2 regions of the Photobacterium kishitanii genome follow, and region 2 is predicted to be linked to the other one. Evidence: predicted binding sites of a transcription regulator. Region 2 holds the regulator's gene; the other holds the start of a gene.
The links. Region 2 encodes PurR, which represses purine synthesis genes. Its sites were predicted from a motif close to TNANGNAAACGTTTNCNTNA; they were not measured.
Positions count from the first base shown of each region.

Region 1 (8,153 bases), 920 kb from region 2:
AGTTTTTTTCATAACACCACCAAAAGTAAACTTGAGAGTTTATTTTAATGGTTATCTCTATAAACAAAAGCAAAATAACGCTTAAAAATCAAAAATTGACAAACGTCAGCGAAATGCATCTCTAGCGGTATTGGGAAACATTTAAATATATCGTTAAGACATATAACAACTGTTTATTACGCCACTTATAGTGCATGTTTTATTGGTAATATCCTAGCTCATGAATTAACAGCTCATAATAAAAGCCTTAGGTTCCCTACTATCTTTACGTGCATTTACTGGAATGGAATAAAATCGACGATTAGATCAGAAAATTTTCATGTTTGGCATAAACGCAAAAAAGGCTTTGAACAATAAGTTCAAAGCCTTCTTAACAAATATTTTTAATGGTTAAGGCTGAGCCTTAACACTGACTTTACTTAGTCATGTTGCCGCTTTTGTACATAGTAGCGAATACAGGAGTGTAAAGTGCGATAATTTTATTAACGATACCAGTCATTTCTTTTTCCTCAATAAACTAAGCTTTAAATAATACAACCATAGCCTAACCATTGACTCTATAAGGCTTGCGGTCGTGTTTCGATGGAGGCCATTATAGATATTTTAATGGCCTTGAAAAATGATAAAAACAGCTACTTCAGATTAGTTTTAGTAATGATTAATGCGGTTGAATTACGATTTTATTTTTATAAAAAAACACAGATCATCGCCACAAAAAAAGACCGCTATCTGCGGTCTTTTTCAAACTTAGTTATTAGGAAATAATAAAATATTATCCAAGTAACTCATTAGCATTATTAACAATATTTTCTACTGTAAAACCAAACATCTTAAATAGTTCATCTGCAGGCGCTGATTCACCAAAAGTTGTCATACCAATAATACGACCGTTAAGGCCAACATACTTATACCAGTAATCGGCAATACCCGCTTCAATAGCAATACGTGCTGTTACATTAGCTGGCAATACACTTTCACGGTAAGCAGCATCTTGTTTATCAAATAAATCAGTTGCAGGCATAGAAACCAAACGAACTTGACGACCTGCAGCCGTTAATTCTGCATAAGCTTGCGCAGCAATACCAACTTCAGATCCCGTCGCAATAAGAATAAGCTCTGGCTCAGCAGTACAATCTTTAAGAATGTAACCACCTTTAGTGATATTAGTGACTTGCTCAGCATTACGATCTTGCTGATCAAGATTTTGGCGTGAGAAGATCAATGCTGTCGGACCATCTTTACGCTCTATCGCATATTTCCACGCCACAGCAGATTCAACCTGATCACAAGGACGCCAAGTACTCATATTTGGTGTTAAGCGCAGTGATGCGACTTGCTCAACCGGTTGGTGAGTTGGACCATCTTCACCTAAGCCAATTGAATCGTGAGTATAGACCTGAATGTTTTGCACTTTCATTAATGCTGCCATCCGCAATGCATTACGCGCGTATTCCATAAACATTAGGAAAGTTGCACCATAAGGAACAAAACCACCATGTAATGCAATACCATTAATGATGGCTGTCATACCAAACTCACGCACACCGTAATGAATATAGTTACCAGAAGCATCAGTCGGTGTCAGTGATTTAGAACCAGACCACATGGTTAAATTAGAGGGTGCTAAATCGGCTGAGCCTCCCATAAATTCAGGCAGTAATTGACCATAAGCTTCTAACGCATTTTGTGAAGCTTTACGTGAGGCGATATTGGCAGGATTGGCTTGTAAATCAGCAATAATGTTCGACGTTGCAACTTCCCAATTAACAGGTAAGTCGCCATTCATACGACGGGTAAATTCAGCGGCTAATTCAGGAAAAGCAGCGCTGTAGGCGGCAAACTTTTTATTCCATGCAGCTTCTTTAGCATTACCCGCTGCTGTTGCATCCCAATTAGTAGCAATATTAGCTGGAATTTCAAATGGGCCATGGTTCCAACCTAAGAACTCACGTGCTGCAGCTATTTCTTCCGTACCCAATGGTGCACCATGACAATCATGCGAACCGGCTTTATTAGGTGCACCAAAACCGATGATGGTTTGGCAACAAATAAGAGTTGGCTTGGTTGTTTCAGCTTTCGCCGCTTCAATCGCTGCATTAATCGCTTCAGCATCATGGCCATCAACAGTTGAAATGACATGCCAACCGTAAGCTTCAAAACGTTTTGCAGTATCGTCGGAGAACCAACCTTCTACTTCACCATCAATAGAAATACCGTTGTCATCCCAAAAAGTAATTAACTTACCTAGGCCTAATGTGCCAGCAAGTGAACACGCTTCATGAGAGATACCTTCCATCATGCAACCATCACCCATAAAAGCATAAGTGTAGTGGTCAACAATATCATGACCTGGCTGGTTAAATTGCTCAGCCATCGATTTCTCAGCTAATGCCATACCAACTGCATTAGTTATGCCTTGGCCGAGAGGGCCGGTTGTGGTTTCAATGCCTGGAGCATACCCATATTCCGGATGACCTGGCGTTTTTGAATGTAATTGACGGAAATTTTTAAGATCATCAATCGATAAATCATAACCTGTTAAATGAAGCAGAGAGTAAATAAGCATTGAGCCATGACCATTTGATAAAATAAAACGATCACGATCAACCCAGTTTGGGTTATGGGGGTTATGGTTCAAATGACCACGCCACAATACTTCAGCAATATCTGCCATTCCCATTGGTGCACCAGGGTGACCTGAATTCGCTTGTTGCACACCATCCATACTAAGTGCACGAATTGCATTGGCTAGTTCTTTACGCGACACCGCATTACTAGAAGACATATCTGCTCCAAATAGTCATAAAATAATAATTTACGAATAAATAATGACGCCATTTATTAGCGATCACTTGATTTCGGTTGAATATTGTCTCAAAGAGGCACCACCAACTGCAATCGTTTTCGTTTTTAAAAAAGTTAATTTATTCAATAATATGCAACCAATGTTAATTTAAGTTTTTACATTTAAAATAGTCACAATAAAAAGCTTAGTATTTAATAGGTTGGGATTTTGACTAAATCCTTACATATTACATTGTTGATTTTATAACTAGTCGGGGTATTATGGACGTCTAGACGGAGGTAGCTCCATACATGTAAACGTATGGAATGCAATGTAGTATCAGTATTACCGCTACCGTTCTAATAAATTTATGAATATAAGTGAGATCACCAATGGCTAAACACTTGTTTACTTCTGAGTCGGTATCGGAAGGACATCCAGATAAAATTGCAGACCAAATTTCAGATGCAGTCTTGGATGCAATTCTAGAGCAAGACCCGAAAGCGCGTGTTGCTTGTGAAACTTACGTAAAAACTGGCATGGTAATGGTCGGTGGTGAAGTAACCACATCAGCTTGGGTTGATATCGAAGAAATCACCCGTGAGACAGTACGTGAAATTGGTTATGTTCACTCTGATATGGGCTTTGATGCTAATTCTTGTGCTGTGTTAAATACCATTGGTAAGCAATCACCAGACATCAACCAAGGCGTTGATAAAACTGACCCTAAAGAACAGGGTGCTGGTGACCAAGGTATTATGTTTGGCTACGCAACCAACGAAACTAAAGAATTGATGCCTGCACCAATTACTTATGCTCATCGTCTTGTTCAACGTCAAGCGCTTGTACGTAAGAATGGTAGCCTACCTTGGTTACGTCCTGATGCTAAATCTCAAGTAACGTTTGAATACGATCAAGGTAAGATTGTTGGTATTGATGCAGTTGTGCTATCAACTCAACACAGTGATTCAATCTCAACAGCAGATCTACGTGAAGCTGTAATGGAAGAAATCATCAAGCCAGTATTACCAGAAGAGTGGCTACGTAAAGAGACTAAATTCTTTATCAACCCAACCGGTCGTTTTGTTATTGGTGGCCCAATGGGTGACTGTGGTCTAACTGGCCGTAAAATTATCGTTGATACCTACGGCGGCGCAGCGCGTCACGGCGGCGGTGCATTCTCAGGTAAAGATCCATCAAAAGTTGACCGTTCAGCAGCATACGCAGCACGTTACGTAGCGAAAAATATCGTTGCCGCTGGTATGGCTGACCGTTGTGAAATTCAACTTTCATACGCAATCGGTGTTGCTGATCCAACATCTATCATGATTGAAACGTTTGGTACTGAGAAAGTACACCCAGAAATTATTATTGAGTCGGTTCGTCAGCACTTCGACCTACGCCCATACGGCCTACAAGAAATGCTAAACTTACTGCAGCCTATCTATAAAAAGACTGCTGCATATGGTCACTTTGGTCGTGATGAATTCCCTTGGGAAAAAACTGACAAAGTAGACGCACTACGCGACTTCGCTAAACTTAAATAATAATAAATTTAAGTTTATCAAAAACTAAGGGACGATAATTCGTCCCTTTTTTTATTCCTAAAATAAAATAATCGTTAATATTTATCCTCCAGTGTATAGTCAGCAGTGTTTATTCTCCGCTCTGTAACACGTTAATCTAGGATATTTCAAGTTATGACTCCGCTACAAAAGCAAGTGCTTACTCACGTAGAGTGCTGTATCAAACATGCCAATCAACGCCTCAACAAACGACTACAAATACCAACCGTCAACTTTAATCAGCGTGGCAAAATTGCTGGTACTGCCCATCTACAAAAATGGGAATTACGTTTTAATCCAATACTACTGGCTGAAAATCCTGATGCCTTTCTTAATGAAGTCGTTGCCCATGAAGTCGCCCATTTAGTGGTATTTAAATTATTTGGTCGCGTGCGCCCTCATGGTCGTGAATGGCAACTAATCATGACTGAAGTATTTAATGTAACGCCTAAAACCACCCATAACTTTAATGTTAGTTCAGTCGCTGGCACCCGCTATATTTACCTTTGCCCTTGTAGTGAATACCCACTAACAATTCGACGCCATAATAAAGTAAAACGAGGCCAAGCTAGTTATTACTGCCGTAAATGCAAACAACCATTACAGTTTAAGACTGACATTCAATAATAATGTTGAAGCATAGTAATAACGTCAATTAACCGTTACCAAATAACGCTACTAACATGCCCAAAAGATAACTATCAGTAAGCTAATCCCCTTCCGCAGTCTCTGTGGCTAAACCAGACAACCACAATTATTTCGTTGTCGCAGCATCTCAAAAAGCTAATTTATCAACCTCGTATTAGCAGATGATAATAGTCATCATCAAACATGACCATTATTGTTTACTTTGATCTATTTACTCTATTTCAGTAATTAACTTTTGCCCTCAATCTGCCGCTAACCGTGGTAATATCTGGTATTACTCAACCATTACTGCAGATGACCGCATCATGAGAATTCCACGAATTTACCATCCACAACCTTTACCAAGCCAAGGTATGGTTATGCTTAGCGACGATGCGGCTAACCATGTTGGTCGTGTTATGCGAATGCAAGTTGGGCAACAAGTATTACTGTTTGATGGCAGTAATGCTGAGTTCCCAGCTGTGATTAGCAGCGCTAGCAAAAAAAGTGTTGAAGTTGAGATTCAAGCGCGCGTTGAACATAGTATTGAATCACCACTGGATATTCACTTAGGCCAAGTAATTTCACGTGGCGATAAAATGGAGTTCACGATTCAAAAATCAGTTGAACTTGGCGTTAATACTATTACGCCTCTGATTTCAGAGCGTTGCGGCGTTAAACTAAATGCAGAACGATTTGAGAAGAAACTTGAGCAGTGGCAAAAAATAGCTATCGCAGCCTGTGAACAATGTGGCCGTAATGTTGTACCAACTATTCGCCCAGTAATGAAACTAGAGCAATGGTGTGCTGAAGAATATGACGGTCTAAAACTAAATTTACACCCTCGAGCACATTATTCAATTAACACCCTTCCGACCCCAGTAACTAAAGTACGGTTATTGATCGGTCCAGAAGGTGGCTTATCTGCTGAAGAAATCAGTATGACTGAGCAATATAAATTTGACGAAATTTTATTAGGCCCACGTGTATTACGCACTGAGACTACCGCAATGACAGCCATTACCGCACTACAAGTTCGCTTTGGTGATCTAGGCTAAGTAATCAGGAGAAAACAATGATCAAGCTAGGTATAGTGATGGACCCTATCGAGTCTATCAATATCAAAAAAGATTCGACCTTTGCCATGATGATGGAAGCACAACGTCGTGGTTGGGAATTACACTACATGGAAATGAGTGATCTTTCTTTAGAGCAAGGTGTCGCGATTGCACGTACTCGCACTGTAACTGTAAAAAAAGATCCAAACGACTGGTTTGAATTCCATAATGAACAAGAGATCCCGCTGGCGGATCTTGATGCGGTATTAATGCGTAAAGATCCTCCTTTTGATACTGAATACATTTATGCAACTTACATTCTTGAGCGTGCAGAAGATAACGGTGCCTTAATCGTTAATAAACCGCAAAGCCTACGTGATTGTAATGAAAAATTATTTACGGCATGGTTTCCAGAACTAACGCCAACCACGCTTGTTACTCGTCGTGCTGACAAACTGAAAGCTTTCCACCAACAGCACGGTGATGTGATCTTAAAACCACTTGATGGTATGGGTGGCTCATCGATCTTCCGAGTGATGAAAAATGATCCTAACGTATCAGTGATCATTGAGACACTAACAGCAATGGGTGAAAACTACTGCATGGCACAAACTTTCGTGCCTGATATCAGTAACGGTGATAAGCGTATTTTAGTGGTTGACGGCGAACCAATGCCATACTGCCTAGCACGTATTCCAGCTAAAGGTGAAACGCGCGGTAACCTTGCTGCAGGCGGTCGTGGTGAAGCACGCCCAATTAGCGACACCGATCGTAAAATTGCCGAAACAGTAGCGCCTATTTTAAAAGAGAAAGGCTTAATCTTTGTAGGTCTTGATGTGATTGGCGACAAGCTAACTGAAATTAACGTTACTAGCCCAACTTGTATTTGTGAAATTGAAGCCGCGTTTGATATTTCAATCACGGGTAAATTAATGGATGCGATTGAGCGCCGTATTAACGCTAACTAAGATCACCTAAGCGCTAAACATCAGCCATAATCAAACCAAGAACGCAGCGATTATATTTTATCGCTGCTTTTTACTATCAACACCATCATCGGTGCTGACGTGTATTTAATGGTGTTGTAAATGAATCTGACTAATCACTTTTTAGTGGCGATGCCCACTATGCAAGATCCAAATTTCAAACGCAGTGTGATTTATCTTTGTGAGCATAATGATGAAGGTGCAATGGGCATTATCATTAATCAACCAATTGAAATCTCAATTGCCGATATGCTTGAGCAAATTGAGATCGAACGCACACAGCCTTTAATTGACCCTTTGAGTATTGAATATCCGGTTCTCAATGGTGGTCCAGTGGCCGAAGATCGCGGCTTTGTATTACACACTATTCAAGCTGATTATAACTCTAGTATTACTATCACTCCTCAACTTGCTGTCACCACATCCTTAGATATTTTAGCCCAACTCGGCACTCAGCAAGCGCCACAACAATTTATTGTCGCGCTCGGTTATGCAGGTTGGGATGTGGGTCAACTGGAGCAAGAATTAGCCAATAATAATTGGCTCACTATTGAAGCTGATAGCAACATAATTTTTTCCACTCCGATAGATCAGCGCTGGCAACAAGCCATGGCAATATTGGGTATTAGCCCCGCGAATCTGTCTTCAGATATAGGTCATGCATGAGTCAATCTCGCAGCGTATTAAGCTTTGATTACGGCACCAAAAGTATTGGTGTTGCTATCGGCCAAGAACTCACAGGCACAGCCAGTCCGCTGGCTGCTTTAAAAGCCAAAGATGGCATTCCTAATTGGGATGATATTGAAAAAATCCTTAAAGAGTGGCAGCCAGATTTAATCGTCGTCGGCTTACCATTAGATCTCGAAGGCAAAGAGCTAGAAACCATAGCGCCACGTGCCAAAAAATTTGCTAACCGTATTCATGGTCGATTTGGTTATGCAGTCGAATTACACGATGAACGTTTAAGTACTGTTGAAGCCAAAGCTGACTTATTTGAACGTGGTGGTTATCGCTCATTAAGTAAAGGTAATATTGATTCACAATCTGCGGTAGTGATTTTAGAAAGCTGGTTTGAACGTCAATACGGCGCTTAATAAACAACTTTTTTCCATCACCACCGCAACTAAAAAAC
Region 1 is NZ_LN794352.1:500,980-509,132, reverse strand. Features, by position in the region: gene PPBDW_RS02640 (hypothetical protein) at 1-12, opposite strand, end outside; gene tkt (transketolase) at 773-2,785, opposite strand; gene metK (methionine adenosyltransferase) at 3,178-4,332, shown strand; gene PPBDW_RS02625 (SprT family zinc-dependent metalloprotease) at 4,486-4,977, shown strand; gene rsmE (16S rRNA (uracil(1498)-N(3))-methyltransferase) at 5,304-6,035, shown strand; gene gshB (glutathione synthase) at 6,053-7,003, shown strand; gene PPBDW_RS02610 (YqgE/AlgH family protein) at 7,124-7,687, shown strand; gene ruvX (Holliday junction resolvase RuvX) at 7,684-8,115, shown strand.
Region 1: metK (methionine adenosyltransferase) is a predicted target of PurR. The motif match lies at 2,891-2,910, and genes of this name have one in related genera.

Region 2 (8,153 bases):
TAAAGGTGCAAGTAAACGTTCGATTTGTTGCCATTGAGTACTTAACCAATAACGACGCAAAATTAAATAGCACCACCACAAAGCAAGCATAGTGCTACCAAGCCCTGATAGTAGTGTTAAGCCAATAGAATGGCTAAGATCAGGCCATGTGGATAATTGTTGCCAGCCTAAAAATGATGGTTGGTGCATGTTTAATGCTGGTATCCATGCAAAAGCAGGTGCCAACATACCGATAAAGCCAATTATCAATGGGCTCGCGAATAGCAATAAAGTAGCAACAAAGATAATGACTAACATAAGGCTCAAATAAATATCAGACAGGGAAGCTAACTTGCTATCATAATGCAAGTTAGCTTAATTTATAATAATTATAACAGCTAGTTACCGTATCTTTGTTGCCACTGCTGTTCAATTGCGGCTAGCCAAGTTGGATTAGGCTCTGCAATGGAAGGGTAGGGTTTAAAGTTTTGCTGGTTATAAGGTGCTGGTAATTTGGTAAAGGCTTGTGGGCTTAAAATGGTTGGATCGCCCCACAAACTGGTATCCGCTTTACGGGCTTGAGCCTCTGGACTTAACAGGAAATTAATCGCCACTAATGCACCCGCTTTGGCATTGGCGTTCCATGGAATAGCAAGGAAATGGATATTGGTTAACGCACCAGCACTGAATGCATAGGTTTTTGCTTTTTCGGTTAAATTACCGTTGGCAATGGCAGCCGCTGCAGCGTTCGGGTTGAACGTAATTGCCAACAATAATTGTTGATCATCAAGTAGTTGTATCGTTTCTGCAGTACCTGCTGGGAATTGCTTCCCTTGGTGCCATGCAACTTTGTGGAGTTGATCAAGGTAATGCCACAACGGTGCTGTAACACGATTAAACAGTGCTTGATCTTGAGGAAGTTGCAATGGCTGATACAAGGCTTGTTTATCCGTTGTAAGTTCTAACAGCGCCGCTTTTAAAAAGCTTGTGCCATGAAACTCTGGTGGCTTCGGATAACTGATTTTCCCTGGGTGTTGTTGTGCTAAGGCTAATAATGCCTTAAAACTTTTAGGCGGGTTAGATAATGTTTCAGGATCATAAATAAACACCAGTTGTCCCACGCCCCACGGTGCTTCTAGTCCTTGGGTTGGTTCTGAAAAATCTTTATCTATAGGCAGTGATTTATCAACATATTTCCAATTAGGTAATTGGTGAGTAAAAGGGCCGTACAGTAATCCATTGCGTTTCATTGAACGAAAGTTTTCACCATTGATCCAGACCATATCAACACTGCCGCCACTATTTTTCCCCGCTGTTTTTTCTGCTAATAAGCGTTGAGTCGTTTCGGCAATATCCGTTACTTTTACTTGTTTTAGAGTGACGCCATAACGCTGTTGTAATTGCGTGTTAGCCCATAGTAGATAATCATTAATTTCTTGGCTGCCACCCCAAGCATTAAAGTAAACGGTTTCACCTTTGGCTTGGGTGAGAGTTTGCTGCCATGTTGGCGTAATAGTGGCGTTTGTAGGTGTTTCGTTTGCATTCGCACTGAGGCTACTGATTAACAAAGCAGCCGTTAGTGTGAGTTTTTTTAAAGCAGGAAATGGTGTTATCACGATTGATATCCTTATTTGCGGTCGTATTAATTACGCATCCAGTGGTGATATTTTTTAACCCAAGCAAGCAGTTTTTGAGGTGCATGTGCTTGTTTCCATACACCAGCGGTGTACTTTGCCCCTTCGCTCATAGTGGGATATGGATGGATGGTACCTAAAATCTTATTTAGACCTAAATTGTGGCGCATTGCTAAGGTAAATTCGGCCAGTAAATCACCACCATGATGACCAACAATAGTAACACCTAGAATTTTATCACTGCCTTTAGGGGTTAAGACTTTAATAAAACCTTCGTCATAGCCATCAGCGATAGCACGATCTAAATCATCAAGTCCATAACGAGTGACTTCATAATCAATTCCTTGCGCTTGTGCTTCTTTTTCGTTAATACCGACACGGGCTAATTCTGGCGCAGTGTAAGTTACCGCAGGGATCACTGAATAATCGACTTTGAATTTCTTTAGCGCGCCAAAGAGACTATTTACAGCCGCATACCATGCTTGATGAGCTGCAACGTGTGTTAGTTGATAAGGGCCTGCAACATCACCTACAGCATAAATATTAGGGTATTGAGTTTGTAAATACTGATTAACGGCAACAGTACCACGTTCAGTTGTTGTAATACCAAGTTGTTCTAAGCCAAACCCTTGTACATTGGCTACTCGTCCTAACGCGAGCATTACTGCATCAAACTCAACCGTAATCAGTTGGTTATTATGTTCTAACACCGCAGATTGTGTGCGTTGTCCGTGTACATCAATAGTCGACTCAAAGCGTATTGCTTTATGCTGTAATAATAGTGTTACGCCATCGTGGGTGAGAGATTGTTCAATTAACGTTGCGGCGTCAGTATCTTCACGAATCAATAATTGTGGTGCCATTTCAACCATAGTGACCGCTGCACCTAAGCGACAAAAACTTTGGGCTAATTCACATCCAATCGGACCACCACCAAGAATCAATAATCGTTTAGGAAGCGCTTTAAGCTGCCAGATGGTATCAGAGGTTAAATAGTCGACGTCGTCTAAACCAGCAATAGCAGGAACAAGTGGCCGTGCGCCAGTGGCAATAACGATATTACGCGTAGTAATACGGCTGCCATTCACTTCAACCTCCCACGGAGACAAGATTTTTGCATCACCAGTTATGCAATTGACGCCAAGTTTGCTGTAACGCTCGATAGAATCATGGGGTTCAATTTTTTGAATAACATGTTGAATGCGCGCCATGACTTTAGAAAAATCAACACTGTTAATTTGAGCATCAATCCCAAGTCGTGCTGCATGATTAATATCAGCAGCGGTATGCGCCGCACGAATAAGTGCTTTAGACGGCACGCAACCAGTATTTAAACAATCACCGCCCATTTTGTGACGTTCAATCAGGGTTACTTCAGCTTTTACTGCTGCGGCAATATAAGCACTGACTAAACCACCAGCACCAGCACCGATAACCACTAAGTTTTGATCAAAGTGGGTGGGTTGTTGCCATTGTTGATAGCGTTTTTTATTTTTCATGATTTTCATTACCCATTTTACAATTAATGGGAAAAGTCCGAGTAAAAATAAAGACGTTAAAACGGGGGCAGAGATAATGCCACTCAGTGACTCTATTTTACCTAATTGGGTGCCGGCATTAATATAAACGGCAGTACCTGCTAACATACCTAATTGGCTAACCCAGAAAAACGTACGGGTTTTAATTGAAGTTAATCCCATTAATAGATTGATGAGGAAAAAAGGAAAAACAGGTATTAAACGTAAACTTAATAAATAGAAAGCACCTTCTTTTTCTATGCCTTTGTTTAGTGTCGCTAAGCGATGACCAAATTTTGATTGTACCCAATCACGTAATATAAAACGGCTTGATAGAAATGCTAACGTTGCACCAATGGTACTGGCGAACGACACTATAATGAGGCTGGTCCAAAAACCAAATAATGCAGCTCCTAATAAGGTTAATATAGATGCGCCAGGAATAGAAAGAGCCGTCACTAATACGTATAAACTGAAAAAGCTGACGTAGGCAATGACTGGATTTTCGGTAATATGGTGCTGTAAGGCTAATTGCTCACGCTTAGCATATTCAAGGGTAAGAAAATGACTCAGGTCAAAATAGAACCAAGTGCTAATAATCGTTGCGATGACAACCAATAATAAAATTTTGTTATTTTTCATCTAAGCTCCCTAGTGGTTTTTTATTTGAATCAGAAGAAGCTTGGGTTGTGTTTTTTTGAGAGTTGCTGCTTGTTTGTGGCTGAATTGGTAATGAGCAAAACCCTTGCGCAGGTACATCAAGTGCAGTATTAAATTTAGCTGATAAATTTTGAAAACTCACTAATGCTGTTAGCTCTACAATATCATCACTACTATACCAAGCAGCGAGTGCCGTAAGCATTTCGTCACTGACATGTTGTCCAGTAATTGTCATTGCTTCTGTATAGGCTAATACGGCTTGTTCTTGTTCTGAAAAGTACTCAGAAGATTGCCAATTTGCCAATGCTTTTATTTTTTCTACTGAGTGGCAACGTTCTGCGAGTTTCATACCGTTAGCATCGACACAAAATGCGCAATTATTAAGTTGTGATACACGGACACACACTAATGATCGTATAACGGCATCAATCGGTGATTTTTTACGGTCAAGATAACCAAAGAACAAAGCAACTAACCAGAAAAGAACAGGCTTACGTCCCCATAGTTTGGCGGGGTTGAGTACTTTGCCAAAATGGCGGGCTTGTAGCCACAGTAAAGGTTTTACCCATAATGAAAATGTATTTTTGGTTAGTATACGCAAGGTATATCCTTATTAAATGAAAGTTACACAAACTCTTAAGTAGCAAGACCGAGAGAAGTGACATTGTATTTCATTTAATAAAAAAAATTTTGATTATTCGAGAAATTGCTTGAAATAACAACAGCAAATAGAGTCTTTACCGTGTAGTTATGGCCGTAAATCGCACTAATGATATGAGAGCGTTGATGAATGATAAATAATCGTTGTCGAACGTTAAAGATACGTTTTAGGTAAGTGATATAGAACTGACATTTAAGAAATAAAAAATTATGTTTTATTGTGGTATTTAGATTATTTATTAATACGCATATTTAAATAAGTAATATTATGCAATTTTATTAAGATTAAATTTAGATGACAATGCTAGTAGGCGAATACAAATTCAGCTCTAGAATAAATTAAAGAGGCACAAGGCCTCTTTATTCTTAAGTGTCACTTAGCCAGTTGACGGATATATTTATTATAGTTTTGCTAGCAGTTCATTGCGTCTGCTTTCAGGTATTACTGACCAATGTTGGCCATGTATGGCACCTTCTAGTGCCCATAATAACTCTATACTTAAAGTCGTTTCTTGTGTTTTTTGTAACGCTTTATAAGCTTCGAGTGCACCAATATTATGTAACTGTTCAATAGTTTTAATACCTATTTTCTTGAGCATTCTTTCATTTGAAAGTCGTAAATTAGGTAAATCTTTAATTCTATCTGGAGTACAACATTCTTTGGCTTTTTTGTCTTCTTGTGCTGCTTTAAGTGAATATTTAGCTTGTTCTACTATTTTTTCAGGGTGTTCCCACCACTCATCAAGAATGGCATAGTGTTTCGTTGTTACAGGGAAACCACGTTTTTTATATATATAAGGTTCTAAACCCGCTTGTTTAAATTCCTCTTCTGTTTTTGAATTTGCTCGTAGATGGAGTTTATTATTAACCACTAGTGCGAACATTGCTTCGCCTGCGAAAATACCAAAGCCACCAAACATTGAGCGTGATTTTACATTACCTAAATGATCTAATAGTTTTAATGAGTTTTTTAATATTGCTTTGTCCATACTTCTACTCGATGAATAAATGAGTGTCAGCTAACATTAAAGTAGTCGTAAATTTACTTTATTATTAAAGCTATTTACATGAAAATTTAACTACTTTAAATCATCCATGCATTCCTCTATAAATAAAATAATCAGTATCGAAAGTTTATTTATAGCCTGTAAGTCTTTTGCTTACTATTATATGTATTTACACGAATCATTATATTCGATCTTTGAACAAGGTAAGTTTGAATATTAACGAAAGCTGGTGAATATGTGACATTGCTCGTATTTTTTGGTTGGAATGGTCGTTTTAAAAGCGGTGAGAATAGTAGTTATTATATAGAGTGAAAAAGCCAATATAAATATTGGCTTGATCAATAATTGACGGTATTAGCGTAAATCTTTTACAGATTTTCGTTCGACGATAGCCGGCGCCATTTCAAAAATTTGACGTTCGTGATCTTTATCTTTCATGCGCTCCATTAAAATCTTAATAGCTGTTTTGCCTAAACGACGTTTTGGTTGATGGATAGTCGTTAGTGGTGGCGCAAAGTAAGGTGCTAGATCAATGTTGTCATAACCGATGATTGAAATATCACCAGGTACACGTAATCCTGCTTGTTCAAACGTACTAATAAGTGCCATTGCCATAATGTCATTAAAGCAAAAAATAGCCGTTGGGCGTTCAGTCATTGCAATATATTTCTCAGCGGCTTTTACTGCTGAATCACACTCAAAGTCACCTTCAAGGATCCAGTCTTCGTTAACCGCTAAGTTTGCTTCTGCCATTGCTTTATTAAAGCCTTTTAGGCGCTCACGACAAGTAGACTTGTCATTGTGGCCAGATAAGCAACCAATGAGAGTATGACCATGATCGATAAAGTATTTGGTCGCTATATAGCCACCTTGTTCTGCATTATCTTGAATTTTATCGGTATGTGGACTCTCTGGGCCCCAATCCATAATCACCATTGGTAAGTCTTTTTGGCGCTCAAGAAGATCCAATAATTTTTGGTCAAGATCAGAACACATCACTAATAAGCCATCGACACGTTTTTCTGCAAGCATGCGTAAGTAATCGCGTTGCTTAGAAAGATTCCCTTCGGTATTACATAAAATTAGGGTGTAGCCTTCACGATAGCAATACTCTTCAACACCATGTACAACTTCAGCAAAAAAAGGGTTGGTCGACTTTGTTACTAGCATGCCAATAGTACGGGTGGTATTACATTTTAGACTACGCGCAACAGCACTTGGTGCATAGTTAAGGTCTTCAACTGCCGCAAGTACTTTTTTCTGTGTTGCTTCTGCTACAAAGCGCGTTTTATTGATCACGTGTGAAACTGTTGTGGTTGAAACCCCAGCCATACGTGCAACATCTTTAATGGTTGCCATATTTATTCTTCTAATAATGAGCGCTAGAGGCGTTTCTAGCTAATAGTGTGGTATCAAATTGAGTAATCACTGAGATTAATAAAATCCATCTTACTTATGTAAAGCATCTCGTTAATTATTCAATTTGACACCGATTCAGTGCCTATTACAGACTTTAATTGTATTCAACGCCAAAATCCGCATTTATTTTGCGGCTTTATAATTATTGCATATTTTTCAAGTGTAATCGCTTGCGTTCACATTTTACTGAGTGTTGAGCGTAGTGCAACGATTCTATTGTTTTGGATTAAATTATTTGATGCTATCAACAAAAAAACGTAAATTTCAGCAAATTTATCGTCGTGTTACTGAAATTTACTTGATGGATTCATTAATGATGCTGTTTTTTAACACGATGATAATAGGTAAGGGTAACCATGAATAGGGTGGGAGTGAACGGAAACTTGCCAGCCATAGACGGCATTAATCACTGCTGGATCTAATGCTTGCCATGGTGAACCATCCGCTTGAATTTTCCCGTGTTGAATAATTACCATTCTTTGAGCGTACTGCGCCGCTAAATTGAGATCATGTAATACTACGATCACCGCAGCACCTTGTGCAGCCATTGCCTGTGCGGCTTGCAGCGTTTTATGTTGATGGGCTAAATCCAGTGCTGAGGTTGGTTCATCTAACATTAAGATACACTTGTTATTAGCTTGGCTTAGTTGCGTTAATACTCGCGCGAAATGGATCCGCTGTTTTTCTCCGCCGGATAAGGTTGGATATAAGCGTTGAGAGAGATGAATAACATCAGTGTTGTGCATAGTTTGGGTGGTTATATGATCTATTTCCTGACGTGATAAGCAAAGAGGCATGGTGCCAAGCTCGACCACTTCTTTACATGTAAAAGCAAAAGAGAGTGAGCTATGTTGCGGTAATATACCTAAATGGCGTGCTAGTTCTGCGCGTTGCCACTCATTAATATCACGATCGAAAAATGCCACATCACCGCTTTCAGGGGTCATTTCACCACATAATATTTTGAGAAGGGTACTTTTACCTGCTCCATTAGGGCCTAAAAGCGCAGTGACTTCACCCGCTTTAATATCAATACTGAAGTTATCTAATAATACTTTATCGGCTAATGTGAGCTGTAAGTTGCGTGCTGTAATCGCCGTCGAGTGTGAGAATGTCGCCGTCATGCGATTCTGCCTTTTTGCTTATTAAGTAAATAGATGAAAAATGGTGCGCCTAAGATAGCAGTAATAATACCCACCGGAAGTTCTTGTGGTGCAAAGGCACTACGAGCGATCATATCTGCGACGAGCAGTATTAAAGCGCCTAAAATAGCGGAA
Region 2 is NZ_LN794352.1:1,417,290-1,425,442, forward strand. Features, by position in the region: gene PPBDW_RS06765 (ABC transporter permease) at 1-297, opposite strand, end outside; gene PPBDW_RS06770 (ABC transporter substrate-binding protein) at 378-1,592, opposite strand; gene PPBDW_RS06775 (FAD-dependent oxidoreductase) at 1,622-3,772, opposite strand; gene PPBDW_RS06780 (carboxymuconolactone decarboxylase family protein) at 3,762-4,391, opposite strand; gene PPBDW_RS06785 (TfoX/Sxy family DNA transformation protein) at 4,852-5,439, opposite strand; gene purR (HTH-type transcriptional repressor PurR) at 5,812-6,816, opposite strand; gene PPBDW_RS06795 (heme ABC transporter ATP-binding protein) at 7,203-8,000, opposite strand; gene PPBDW_RS06800 (FecCD family ABC transporter permease) at 7,997-8,153, opposite strand, start outside.